3 regions of the Exiguobacterium sp. s11 genome follow, and region 2 is predicted to be linked to each of the others. Evidence: riboswitches for the same ligand, from Rfam matches in the RefSeq annotation. Region 2 holds a riboswitch; each other region holds the start of a gene.
The links. Region 2 has a riboswitch for S-adenosylmethionine ahead of mtnK (S-methyl-5-thioribose kinase). Riboswitches for the same ligand answer to the same signal wherever they lie in the genome.
Positions count from the first base shown of each region.

Region 1: linked by a shared signal. The riboswitch ahead of KNQ12_RS13495 (amino acid permease) and the one ahead of mtnK (S-methyl-5-thioribose kinase) in region 2 are both predicted to bind S-adenosylmethionine.
Region 3: linked by a shared signal. The riboswitch ahead of KNQ12_RS07255 (methionine ABC transporter ATP-binding protein) and the one ahead of mtnK (S-methyl-5-thioribose kinase) in region 2 are both predicted to bind S-adenosylmethionine.

Region 1 covers NZ_JACSNF010000004.1:181,859-186,414, forward strand. The annotation lists gene KNQ12_RS13485 (MarR family winged helix-turn-helix transcriptional regulator) at 1-256, shown strand, start outside; gene mmuM (homocysteine S-methyltransferase) at 325-1,260, opposite strand; gene KNQ12_RS13495 (amino acid permease) at 1,235-2,638, opposite strand; SAM riboswitch class I at 2,716-2,817, opposite strand; gene KNQ12_RS13500 (ketopantoate reductase family protein) at 2,854-3,771, opposite strand; gene KNQ12_RS13505 (GntR family transcriptional regulator) at 3,954-4,556, shown strand, end outside.
Region 2 covers NZ_JACSNF010000003.1:13,947-18,502, reverse strand. The annotation lists gene KNQ12_RS11090 (methylthioribulose 1-phosphate dehydratase) at 1-118, opposite strand, end outside; gene KNQ12_RS11085 (2-hydroxy-3-keto-5-methylthiopentenyl-1-phosphate phosphatase) at 115-774, opposite strand; gene KNQ12_RS11080 (2,3-diketo-5-methylthiopentyl-1-phosphate enolase) at 771-1,961, opposite strand; SAM riboswitch class I at 2,032-2,133, opposite strand; SAM riboswitch class I at 2,340-2,443, shown strand; gene mtnK (S-methyl-5-thioribose kinase) at 2,522-3,688, shown strand; gene mtnA (S-methyl-5-thioribose-1-phosphate isomerase) at 3,685-4,556, shown strand, end outside.
Region 3 covers NZ_JACSNF010000001.1:1,388,092-1,392,647, reverse strand. The annotation lists gene KNQ12_RS07270 (DedA family protein) at 1-274, opposite strand, end outside; gene KNQ12_RS07265 (thymidine kinase) at 458-1,072, shown strand; gene KNQ12_RS07260 (alpha/beta hydrolase) at 1,154-1,912, opposite strand; SAM riboswitch class I at 1,980-2,081, opposite strand; SAM riboswitch class I at 2,331-2,434, shown strand; gene KNQ12_RS07255 (methionine ABC transporter ATP-binding protein) at 2,521-3,549, shown strand; gene KNQ12_RS07250 (methionine ABC transporter permease) at 3,539-4,189, shown strand; gene KNQ12_RS07245 (MetQ/NlpA family ABC transporter substrate-binding protein) at 4,209-4,556, shown strand, end outside.

The DNA of each region.
Region 1 (4,556 bases), on a different contig from region 2:
CCAGCTTGATGTCTCGACCGTCAGTCGCCAAGCTGCAGCGCTCGATCAAAAGCAACTCGTGGAAAAAGTAAAAGATCCGACAGATGGTCGTGCCTTCTTCTATCATATTACGGATAAAGGACAAGAAGAGCTCACGATTTACCGGACAGCACGTCTCGCGAGCATCGAACGTCTCCTGACGGATTGGCCATCGGACGATGCTGAAGATTTTGGACGTCTGTTGCAACAATTCAACCGTGCCTTGCGCGAGCGTTAACGAAATTACACCATTTATAGGAACGGAGGCGAAATCAATCGATTTCGCCTCCGTTTTTTCGTCATTATTCATGATGTATGAGTAACCTGACAAACTGAACGAATTTGTGCGATGTGTTCGGGTGATGTTCGGCAACAACCACCGATCAATCGTGCCCCTGCCTCATACCATGTCTTCGCGACGGTTTGGAACGATGTACACTGATTCGTACCTGACCACGTTTTTGCGACCGGATCATAGACCTCACCGGAGTTTGGATAGACGATGATTGGCACATCCGTCAACGCCTTGAGGTGACGGATAAAGTCGGTCGCGTAAGATGCCGGAAAACAATTTGCACCGATTGCTGCGAGCTGTGGATGTTGCCCAATTGTCTCGATGCACGTCGCAAGTGCCGTTCCTTCACTAATGTGCGTCGCATCTTGAAGCGAAAACGTCAGCCAAGCGGACACTTCCGGATACGTTTCGAGAATCCGGAACAACACGACAGCTTCCTCGAGCGACGGAATCGTCTCGAATGCTAGCAGATCAGCCCCCGCTTCAATCAACGCTTCGATCCGTGGCCTGTGGAAGGCTTCTAGCACATCCACTGACACCCCATAATGACCGCGATACTCAGAACCATCTGCTAAGTAGGCACCATAAGGACCCACTGATCCCGCGATCAATGCGTCACTCTTCCCGATACGCGTGCGTGCGCTTTGCGCCAAGGTGACCGTTTGTCGAATCAGCGCCTGTGCTTCCTCTGTCGTGATATGACGTTGCTTGAAGCCTTCGATACTTGCTTGATAGCTTGAAGTGATGGCGACATCAGCACCTACTTCAAAGTAATCACGATGGACACGCTCGATCTGTTCCGGTGCTTCGATCAAGAGACGTGCTGACCAAAGCGGGTCGTTCAGATCGAATCCCTTCTGTTCAAGTTCGGTTGCAAGGGCACCATCTAAAATGAGAAAGGGAACTTCCTGTAATCGTTGATCAACTGGATTTTTGATTCGGTACATCTTCAACACTCCGTTTCTGAAAAGAATTCGTGAACGCATGAACGACATAACAGATCACGATGAATGGAATACCACAGTACAAGGCAATTCGTTGTGTCGGATCAAATCCGATACCAATCAGAGAAATCAAACAAACGACGAAAGCGGCGATCGGTACGAATGGAAAGAGTGGTGTGCGATAGACCGATTCGTCGACCGTATGCCCTTCACGAAGAAATTGCTTCCGGAAGCGATACTGGGCCACACTGATACTCATCCAAACGACGACGACAGCAAGACCGGAAATCGAGACGAGCGCGATATAGACACTCCCTGCTGCATAGATGCTAGACAGCAAGGCAAGTCCTCCGCCAAGCATGCTGAATAATACGGCTCGAAGTGGAACCCCACTTGGCGTCACCTGGGCGAAGAAGCGTGGAATCATGCGTTCGTTCGCAAGCGACCAGAGCATCCGAGAGGCGGCGTAAAGTCCAGAATTCGTTGCCGACAAGATCGCTGTCAAAATGACGAAGTTCATCACGTCTGCTGCGTAGGGAATTCCGATTCGTTCGAACACGGCGACGAACGGACTTTCGAGTACACCTTTCCCATCCGTTGGCAATAAGACGGCTAATACGATGATCGTACCGACGAAGAAGAGGACGAGTCGCAAAATCGTCGTTCGGATCGCAAGCGGAATCGTCCGTTTCGGATCGACTGCTTCACCCGCCGCGACACCGATTAGTTCCGTTCCCGAGTAAGCAAAGTTCACGGCAAGCATCGTCATGAAGATGACGAAAGCGCCATTTGGAAACAACCCGCCTTCGGTTAACGAAGAAAAGAATGGAGCCGGGCTACCATCTTGCAGTGGAATAAAGCCGACGATCGCTCCCGCACCGAGTAAAATGAAAGCAATGATTGTCACGACCTTAATGGCGGAAAACCAAAACTCGACTTCAGCGAACACGCGAACCTTCAAGACGTTGATACCAAGGATCATCGCAGCGAACAATGCGCTGAACACCCATACAGGAATCGACGGGAACCAACGTTGCATTAAAATGCCTGCTGCCGTGAATTCTGAACCAAGGGCGACCGTCCATGTCAGCCAGTAGAGCCAGGCCACTGTATAACCGGTGCCGGGTCCGATGTACTTCGTTGCGTACTTATGGAATGATCCGGTTTCCGGCATGTGCACGGCGAGTTCACCGAGACTTAACATGACTAAGTAAACGACGACGGCCCCAATCAAATACGATAAAATCGTTCCGACACGTCCTGCTTGTTCCAACGTATAACCTGTACTTAAAAATAATCCGGTTCCAATGACACCACCTAACGACAGCATGATCAGATGACGTGATTCCATCTTGCGTCGAAATGCTCCGCTCGTTTTCATGAATCCATTCCCTCCTCATTCCACCTATTTCAAACAAAAAACGCATCCTCACGGATGCGTCGGTCGACAATTCGGAAATCTTATCGATCGGGTGCAGCACCCGCAGGAATTAGCACAGTATCTTTCGACCTGTTGCTGAGGTTTCATAGGGCCAGTCCCTCCACCTCTCTGGATAAGTATGTAATTGTTCCTAACCATATCAGAATGCAGATAATTCAGTCAACAGGCATTTCCCGATTTTTTTGATAGATCCATAAATTAGATTCAATCAGTTGAAGATGACGTGAAGAGCGTGTTTCGAGCAAAGTACTAAAGAAATGTTTCACTTCGACGGGCTGACCCTTTTCCATGTCCCGTAACATCGATGATTTCATCGTGTCTTCCATTGCATGCATCTGCTTCAGCAAGACCGCTTCTACATCGTCATTAAAGACTGCGCCTTGTTCTTCCATCGCTCGCTTCGCTTCCTTCATGACGTCTTGAATCATCTGATGACCAATTGGGTCCTTGCGAATTGGACCGATGGCAGAGCGAAATAGTGTCGTCACGCCCGCAAATGTCGAAATGAAGAGGTACTTTTGCCACATGTCATCCATGATATGCATCGAGTACGCCATCGGTGCCTTCGCTTTCGCAAAACGTGTTGCAATCTCCTCTAAACGCGCTGTTGGTTTACCGGTTCGTGAACCAAACAATAGCCGATGCGACGGGCTTGTCTGTACAATACGCCCTTCTGCATCAAGCGTCGATTCAATGAAGCAAAGTCCGCCCAGTACTCGATCTTCTCCGAAGACTTCTGTTAACCGTCGTATATGCTGCATGCCGTTCAACAAAGGAATGATGTACGTCTCGCTCGAAACAAATGGCGCAAGATCCTGTAGGACATCATCCAAGTGATAGGCTTTCGTCGAAAGTAAGACGACATCAAATGTGTGATTCAGTCGCATGTCTCGTGTCACTAACTGAGGCGTGATCATAACATCACCATGAGGACTAGTGATCTGTAACCCTGTCTTTTGTAATTGTTCATAGCGCTTCGGACGAACAAGGAATGTCACCTGTTCCCCTTGCTCAGCAAGACGTCCCCCGAAATAACCTCCAACTGCTCCGGCACCTACGACTAAAACATGCATATGCATTACCTCCTTTTTAACTAATCGATTCGTTACTTACTCCTTCACCCTAACATATCGGAAACCATTTTCCTCATTCCTGCTTGAATCACTAAAATGTAAGTTAAGCGTTTGCATTTTAGAAAAAAACGTTTATACTAACTTGTATACAAGTATACTCACTTTAGAAATCAGGTGATTCCATGTCAGAACTGTTATACCCCTTGAAGTGGTTAGCAAAAGCTTCCGCTGGAGATCGTGTCGCACACGAGCTACGGATGCGCATCATTTCAGGAAAGATTGAAAGCGGTACCATTTTATCCGAAAACAAATTAGCCTCTGATTTTTCAGTCAGTCGCTCGCCCGTCCGTGATGCGTTAAAGGTCCTTGCATCCGAACAATTGATTCGTCTCGAACGAATGGGAGCGGTCGTCGTCGGTTTGTCTGAGCGCGACATTCAGGAAATCTATGATGTCCGGCTACTCATTGAAACGTTCGTCTTCGAACGACTCGTCAAAATCGAACGGGCAGAACTCGTCCGTGAACTCAGTAAAATTCTCGAAATGATGAAAGTTGCCATCAAATACAAGGATGCCGATGAATTTTCCTTCCAGGACGTTCTGTTTCACGAAACGATCATCCGCTCGATTGATCATGGATATGTCAGCATGATTTGGCAAAATCTTAAACCGGTCATGGAAAGTTTCATCCTCCTATCGATGCGGGTACGATTCGAAGAAGACATCGAAGACTTCGAACGCATCCTCGCGAACCACGCCTTGTACATCGAAGCAATCGAGACAGGG
Region 2 (4,556 bases):
CAACCGGGACACCGGATGTCCGAATGGCGAGATTGCCACTCGTACCAGGGAACCAATCGCGCGCCGCAAGCTCTTGTTTGATGGCGCGTAATTCTTCATAGCGTCGCATGAATGTCATGTTGTCACCTCCGCTCGTGTTAAATCATGAACGATATCGTGGAACGTCTCAAACGGTGTATAGGCGATATCGTTCTCTTCACACAACGTGATCAGATAATCACGGGCATAGACACGATCCGCTTGTTTTGCGAGTTCGAAGTCCGTCACCGAGTCGCCGATGACGATGATGACGTCACCGTCTTTACGTAGTGTCCGGGCAACGGACGTTTTACAACAGCCGCACCCGTTCGTACAATGGGCATCGCAGGCGTTTGGCCAATCGATATGGACGAATGGACCACTGAAATCAGCGACGTTACAGTAAATCTGTTCTTGGTCGAGGAAGGGCGCTAAGATCGGTTCGACGAAAAAGTCCATTCCACCGCTGACGATCGAAAAATCGATGCCTTGACGACGACTGTACTGCAGTAACTCCGAAAATCCGTCGCGAATGACCGCACGCTCCAACAAAAAGTCAAGATAGGCTGTTTTTCCGTCAGACGGCAGAAGTGAGAACATTTGCCCGACACCACTCTGGATCGATAACGTCCGGTCGAGTACGCCGTGTTTCAACGGTTCGAAGTCACTCGCTGGCGCAAATGCCTGCATGAGTGCGATGATGTTATCCTGTGTCGTCACCGTCCCGTCGAAGTCACAAAGAATCCGTACGGTCATGACTTGATCCCCCAAGCGTCGAGGGCAATTCGTAATTCTTCATGACGCGATGCTGCCGTCGATAGGGATTCATTTGCGAGTGCCGCATCGAGTGCCTGACGGAAAGCAATGACGCCAGCCGCAGCACCTTGCGGATGACCATGTACGCCGCCACCGGCGTTGATGACGGAATCGATCCCGAAGTCCCGTACGAGTTGAGCGACGAGTCCAGGATGAATACCGGCTGAAGGAACCGGGAAGATCGATTTCGTCTGCCCGAGACGGGTCGCTTCGACCGCGATGCCACGGGCGACATCCTTTGGCAAAGCGACATTGCCGTAAGGAGACGGGAATAGCGTCAAGTCTGCTCCAGCAGCGCGCGGTAATGTGCCGAGTAAGACAGGAGCTGCGACTCCGTGATTCGGGCTAGCGATCAACGCACCGCTATATGCCGGATGATTGAAAATCGGAACGTTGATTTCCGGATCACTTGCCAGTTCGCGTAAGACGTCGAGTCCGTATGTGAAGGTATTCAGCAAGAAAGCAGTCGCTCCAGCATCAATCAATCGCTTGGCTTGATCCTTGAGCGTAAAGACGGGACCACTGAGTGTGATCGCATATAACGCACGTTTACCGGTCCGGTGGAAGTGAGCATCGATGACCTCACGTCCGATTCGTGCCCGGTCAATCGTCGGTGTCAACGGATTGTCGTATAGGATCTCATCGTCTTTGACGAGATCAATCCCACCAGCGAGTTGTCCTTCGAGTTGATCACGAAGGAACGATAAATCGCGTCCGATGACTCCTTTGAAGATGCTCATTAACAATGGGCGATCTTCGACACCGATCAAGGAACGGACCCCTTCGATCCCGAATTTCGCACCTGGAAAGTCCGACGTAAATGTATCGGGTAGTAGCAATTCCGTTAATTTGATTTCACCGTCGAGTGAGAGTTTCCCGAAGACGGTCGTCAGAATCGCAGAAAAGTCGCGCGATACGTTATGTTCCGGGTAACGAATCGTGATATATCCTTTGCCATCGCGCTCTTCGGTATGTACGACTTCCCCTTTGAACGAGGCGAGTTGTTGTTGTTCGAGATGATTCAGTTCCGTCCAAGAACCGACTGTCAGACCAAGCGCGAGTTGTTCAGCGCGCTGCTCGAGTCGATCACGGGCAGCCAATTGATAAGTAGCAGTGATATAAGCCATGTCTTTCCTCCTTCAACAAAAAAATGGTCTCTCGTCAGCGACAAGAGACCATGAATGATTCGAACGTGGACTCTTATCTGTCAGCTTAGTAGCTGCAAGAATTAGCACCGTGCCAAAAGGTCGGTTGCTGCGACATCGTAGGGCTTGTCCCTCCGTCTGCTCTTGATAAGAATTTGGATGAAATTGTGAAATCTAATTGCAATTTTTACATGAGAATCGTGACTTGTCAAACTATTTTTAGAAAATTTATTTTTTTGAAAATACTCTTTCTATAGATGACTTAAAAATGATGTCCGTTTCTGCTTGATTTCGATTTGACAGCGAGGAAGTCGATTGCGTAAGATTCAAATCAATATCACACACGACAACTACATACGACTCTTATCGCGAGTTGGCAGAGGGAATTGGCCCGATGACGCCGCAGCAACCGACCACTAGGCACGGTGCTACATCCAACAGACGTTTCGTCTGAGAGATAAGAGGACGCAGTGACTTTTGTGCGCCTCTTTTCGATGACGAAAAGAGGCGCTTTTTCGTGTATCACATAGGGGGAAACTGAGATGACATACAAAGCATTCACGGAACAGGACGCGATTGATCGTGTTCGGACATTAGGACTGATCGGCGACGGAACCGTCGAAGCAGAAGAGATTGGCGACGGGAATCTTAACCTTGTCTTTCGGATTCGAGAAGGCGAACATCGCTTGATTCTAAAACAAGCATTACCATATGCGAAGGTCGTCGGTGAGAGCTGGCCGTTATCGCTCGAGCGGGCGTGGATCGAGCAATCCGCACTCCGCGAATTCGCACGGCATGCCGTGCCGTTCGTACCACGTGTTTTTCATGCTAGTCACGAAGAAGCGTATACAGTCATGGAAGATCTTTCGCATTTGACGATCGTTCGAAGCGGTTTACTCGCAGGTGAACAGTATCCGTTGCTTGCGGAACATATCGGTTCTTATCTCGCTCGGACGTTATTCCATACATCGGACTTTGCGCTTGGTCCGGTTGAAAAGAAACGTGTCGCCCGAACGTACTACAATCCAGACTTGTGCGACATCACGGAAAAATTAATCTTCACGGATCCATTTCATGACGCGGAGACGAACGAGATTGAAGCCGGACTCGAAGAAGAGGTGGCACGTCTATGGGCAGACGATGAGTTGAAACGCGAAGTCGCAAAACTCGAAGCGCTCTTCATCACGAAAGGAGATGCATTGCTGCACGGCGATCTACATACAGGAAGCATCTTCGCCTCGGCGACGGAAACGAAAGTCATCGATCCAGAATTCGCCTTTTATGGTCCATTCGGATTTGATGTCGGGCAGTTCATTGCGCATCTATTCTTCGCAGCATATCCGGATTACCCTACACGACGTGACGCCCGAATCAAGGATATCGATACGTTCTGGCTGACGTTCGCTTCAACGTTCCGTGCGTTATGGGAACGGGAAGCCGTCGAACCATTCCAGGCATCAGGACTCGTCGATGATGTACTGAGCACGATCTTGCAGGATGCCCTTGGCTTTGCCGGTTGCGAATTGATTCGGCGGACGATTGGTCTTGCACCGGTCGCTGATTTAGAATCAATTGATTCAACGACGGAACGCTTAGAGCGGAAACGTCACGCGCTCCGTCTAGGAGCGGCGTTAATCAAACGCCGTACAGAATGCCGGACATTCGATGATTTACGAAACTTTGACGTAACGGAGGAACTTAGCCGATGACTACATTCGTTCAAAGTATCCGTTACGAAGACCGTGTCTTGACGATTCTCGATCAGACACGTCTACCGCAGGAAGAGCACTATGAAGTCATTGCTGATCTCGCGCAAGCCGTTGAGGCGATTAAACAACTGCGCGTTCGGGGCGCACCTGCGATCAGTTTATTTGGGGGATTCGTGCTCGTTCAAGAAGCATACCGGTTTGAAGCGGCGCTTCCGGTCTACAAGCAAGCCTTGCTTGAGACATCAGCGACGTTACTCGCGACACGACCGACGGCCGTCAATTTGCGAAATGTACTCAATCAGCTGAATCCAATCATTCAAGACGGGACTTCGGTAGAAGAGATTCGCGAACGGTTGGAAAAACGGACGGTCGCCTTATACGACCAGGATGCGCAGACGTCACGTCAAATCGGGATTCATGCACTGGAATTGTTCCAGTCAGGCGACCGGATCCTAACGATTTGTAATGCTGGATCGATTGCGACCGCTGCTTATGGAACGGCACTTGCGCCGTTCTACATCGCAAAAGAACGCGGCATCGAATTATCCGTTTTTGCGAGTGAGACGCGACCGTTACTGCAGGGAGCACGATTGACGACATGGGAGCTGCAACGTGCCGGCATCGATGTCACGTTAATTACGGACAACATGGTCGCCCATACGCTGAAAGAAAAACAGATCGATGCGATTATCGTCGGTGCCGACCGCATTACACGAAACGGCGATACGGCGAATAAAATCGGGACGTTCCAATTGGCATTGCTTGCTCAAGCTTTTGGTATTCCGTTTTACGTCGCAGCACCGCTCTCGACGTTCGACTTCTCGCTCGTTTCCGGAGACGCGATCGAAATCGAAGAACGTGATCCGCA
Region 3 (4,556 bases), on a different contig from region 2:
TACGCATTTTCGGTCCAACGCGGTGTAGTAGTGGCATACCGAGTTTTAATCCGAGTAAATAGCTGATCGTCATCCCGATGCAACTGCCGGCGTAAGCGGCGAGAATCGTACCGACGAGTGGTAGATTGCCTTGATGCATCCAAAATCCGGACAAAACGAGCAGGGTCTCATCAGGAACCGGCAATCCCACGATACCACCTGCGAGAAGGACGGAGAGACCAAGGGCACCATATTGGTGCAGGATGTCATGTAAGAGATGATGAATCGGGGACACCTTCTTTCGTGAGAATCTTCTTCTTCAGTGTACAGGAAATAGGGGGCAGTTGGAATGAAAGGACAAAAATTCTAGGGAAAGAAAAAATGAATTTTGATTTCCGGAAGTCAACCCTTTTTCTCGATACCGTTTCGGGCTATACTCGTTAAAGTGACTATTTTTAGAGGACGGTGTCGGACGATGATGCATGTAATAAATCAGTACGGCTGGATCGAAGTAATTTGTGGCAGTATGTTTTCCGGGAAATCGGAAGAGTTGATTCGTCGTGTCAGACGGGCGCAGTACGGCAAACTGCCCGTGCAAGTATTCAAGCCGGCAATCGACGACCGGTACCATGAAGAGCATGTCGTCTCTCACGTTGGCAACTCTGTCGTAGCGATTCCGATGGCGACGAGTCGTGATCTCTACGCGGCAGTAGCAGAAGAAACACAAATCGTTGGCATTGATGAAGTTCAATTCTTTGATGATGAGATCGTACAAGTCATCGAAGCACTCGCACAAGACGGAAAACGCGTCATTTGTGCAGGCCTTGATCAAGATTTCCGGGCAGAGCCATTCGGGAAAATGCCTGAATTACTGGCGCGTGCAGAATTCGTGACGAAGCTACAAGCCATCTGTCTTTCATGTGGGGATCCGGCTTCCCGGACACAACGTTTGATTGACGGGAAACCAGCGAACTACGATGATCCGATCATCCTAGTCGGAGCGTCGGAATCGTATGAGCCACGTTGCCGTCATTGCCATGAGGTACCTGGAAAACCGAAGCCGCTCCAATCGGTGCAGCACCAAGAAAATTAAAAAAAGACGTACCGATGATGGTCATCCTTTGATGTAGCAGCTATTTGCTTCCATATGGAAACGAATAGCTGTTTTTTTGATTCAGCCTGTTTCTTGCGAAAACTGACACGATTGTTCGATAAAGCGAATCGTCTCACGAACAATCAAATCCTGATCATGATCGAGTGTCGCAACGTGATACGAGTTCAGTAAACAGTAGCTTCGTTTATCATTTGTTCCGATGTGCTGGTGCAGATAATCCGAGCTCGAAGGTGGAACGACGTGATCGGTCGCTGAGTAAAGAATCAATGTCGGTAGAAGGATCGATCCAAGGCGTCCTTTTGTTTCATCCATTAGGCGAACAAGTTCGAACGCACAACGGCTCGGAACAAGATCATAGATGATTTCAAAGGCTGCTCGCTTAATGTCCGGTGCGCCTTCCGGTAAATACTCTGGACCGTCCTCGAACGAAAGTGATTCATAGGATGGAACGGAGAGTGCGGCATTGATCGTAATGATGCCGGCAAACGGAATCCCGTCAGCGGCGAGCGACAGCGCAAGCGTCGCACCCATCGATTGACCGATGACGAAGACTTGATCGCATGTTTCTTGTAAACGTTCATAGCCGTCTTGCAGGCTTTGCTTCCAACATCGAGCAGTCGATTGTTCGAACTCGCGGACGTTCGTTCCATGTCCACGTAAGCGCGGGGCATAGACGGTAAAACCTTCAGCAGCGAATGCCTCACCGACGTCCCGGACACTTTGCGGAGTGGCGTTAAAACCATGACAGATTAGAATGCCGATCGATCCACCTTGAAAATAAAACGCTTCAGCACCAGTCAATACAGGATAGTTCATCATTACTATTTTTCCTCCATTCATGAAAAAAACTCGTCGACGTCACTTCTTGGACGCCCACGAGTTTTTCACCGTATCATCCAAAGCCGCGCTTTGCTGGTCGGAGCACCTTACAAATTGCAGGTTGCCGTGAAGTCATAGAGCCAGGTCTCTCGTTCACTCTTGATAAATATCATATTGGAATTGTCGGAATAATCATTGAAACGATGGTAGCACGACCAAAAATGACTTGTCAAATCTTTCTTGACGAATCGTGATCCGTTCATTAAGCTAATTCATAACTTGTAAATCCATCGATATGCGCCAAATGGATTATTTTTGCAAAGTTGGTTGACTTTTAAAGTTTCGACCCGTAATGTAAAAATTAGTTTTACGACATAAGCAACAACGCAACAACACACATACGAATTTCATACCGCAATACTTATCCAGAGAGGTGGAGGGACTGGCCCTACGAAACCTCGGCAACAGACTCATTATGAGCACTGTGCCAATTCCATCAGACAGATGTCTGAGAGATGAGTGGAGTGGATTCTGCCACTGTGCGGATCCAGGTCTCTTCTTGTTTCTCAAGAAGGGACCTTTTTTGTTGAATGAAGGGGGAAAACGGAATGATTGCATTTCATCAAGTCAAAAAAACGTACGTCACGAAAGATCAGACGATTGCAGCGCTCGACGGTGTCGACCTGACGATCGAGAAAGGCGAAATCTTTGGTGTCATCGGCTTTAGCGGTGCCGGGAAAAGTTCACTGCTCCGCTGTGTCAATCTGTTAGAACGACCGACGTCAGGAACGGTGACGGTCGATGGGGAAGATTTAACGCAACTGTCTCCGAAAAAATTACGCCAAGCAAAACAACGGATTGGAATGATCTTTCAGCACTTCAATCTATTGAATGCGAACACGGTCTTTACGAACGTTGCAAAACCACTCGTTCTCGCAGGCGTCAAGAAAGATGAGATTCGCCGTCGGGTGACGGAGTTGCTCGAATTCGTCGATCTCGCGGACAAGGCGGATCATTATCCAGATCAATTGTCGGGTGGGCAGAAACAGCGCGTTGGTATCGCCCGGGCACTCGCGACGCAACCTTCCGTCCTTTTATGTGACGAAGCGACGTCAGCACTTGATCCCCAGACGACACATCATATTCTTCAGTTATTAAAACGGATCAATGCCGAGTACGGGATCACGATTCTTTTGATTACCCACGAGATGGGCGTCATCCGGGAGATTTGCGATCGTGTAGCCGTCATCGAAGCTGGGAAGCTAATCGAGTCAGGAACGGTCTTTGATGTCTTTTCAAACCCGCAGACTGAGACAGCGAAAAATTTCGTTCGCTCCGTCATGCATGACGAGATTCCAGCGTCGATTCGTCAGTTGATCGAGTCCCGGAATGCGCATCCAATCTATAAGATTCACTTCCTTGGACATCACACCGGACAACCACTCTTATCGCAAGTCGCAAAACGCTTCGACGTCGATGTCAATATCCTGCACGGTAGCATCACGGAGTTGCAGGAGACGCCGTTCGGCACATTACTCGTTGAACTGATCGGTGAGACGACAGAAGTGAAACGTGCCTTACACTACATCGATCAGGCACAGGTAACCGTTGAGGAGGTGCTCGCTGATGCTAGTTAACTACAGTGATATTTGGACAGCATTTTTGCAGACGATGACGATGGTATCCGTTTCGCTCTTGTTCTCGACCTTGATCGGCTTGCCACTCGGTATCCTGCTTGTCGTCACGCGAAAAGGAGCATTGCTTGAAAATGTCCCGCTGTTCACGTTCTTCAACAGTATCGTCAATATTTTCCGCTCGATTCCGTTCATCATCTTACTCGTCGCAATCATCCCGTTGACGCGCTTGATCGTTCAGACATCGATCGGAACAGAAGCCGCAATCGTTCCGCTCGTCTTTTACGCTGCACCGTACATGGCGCGTCTGATCGAGAGTTCTTTACTCGAAGTCGATAAAGGCGTTCTTGAAGCAGCAGAAGCGATGGGCGCGACACCGTTTCAAACGATTTTCCGCTTCCTCCTACCGGAAGCACTCGGTTCACTCATCCTGAACTTAACGATCGCGACGGTCGGCTTGATCGGGGCGTCGGCGATGGCAGGCGCCATCGGTGGTGGCGGTTTGGGTGACTTAGCAATTACTTACGGCTATCAACGGTTTGATACGAAAGTCATGATCATCACGGTCGGGATTCTCGTCATCTTAGTCCAAGGCTTACAGACGACAGGCAACATCGTCGCACGAAAAATCAGAAGACATTAATCAAGGGAGCGATTCAGTCATGAAAAAAGCAGTAGCAATTGGAGCAACACTCACGACGATTTTATTTGCCGGGTGCGCAGCATCAGGAGAAGACGAAAAGACGATCAAGCTCGGTGTCAGCGGTTCAGACACACAAGTTTGGGATTATGTCGCCAAAAAAGCAGAGAAGGAAGGCATCAAAATCGAACTCGTCAAGTTCTCCGATTATGTCCAGCCGAACATGGCACTGGCTGAGGGTGAGATCGACGCCAATGCCTTCCAGACGATTTCCTACTTCAACGCTTTCAAGAAAGAACATAACTTGAAGCTATCGCCGATTGCGACGACTGTCATCGCACCGATGGGGATCTACTCGGATAAATACAAG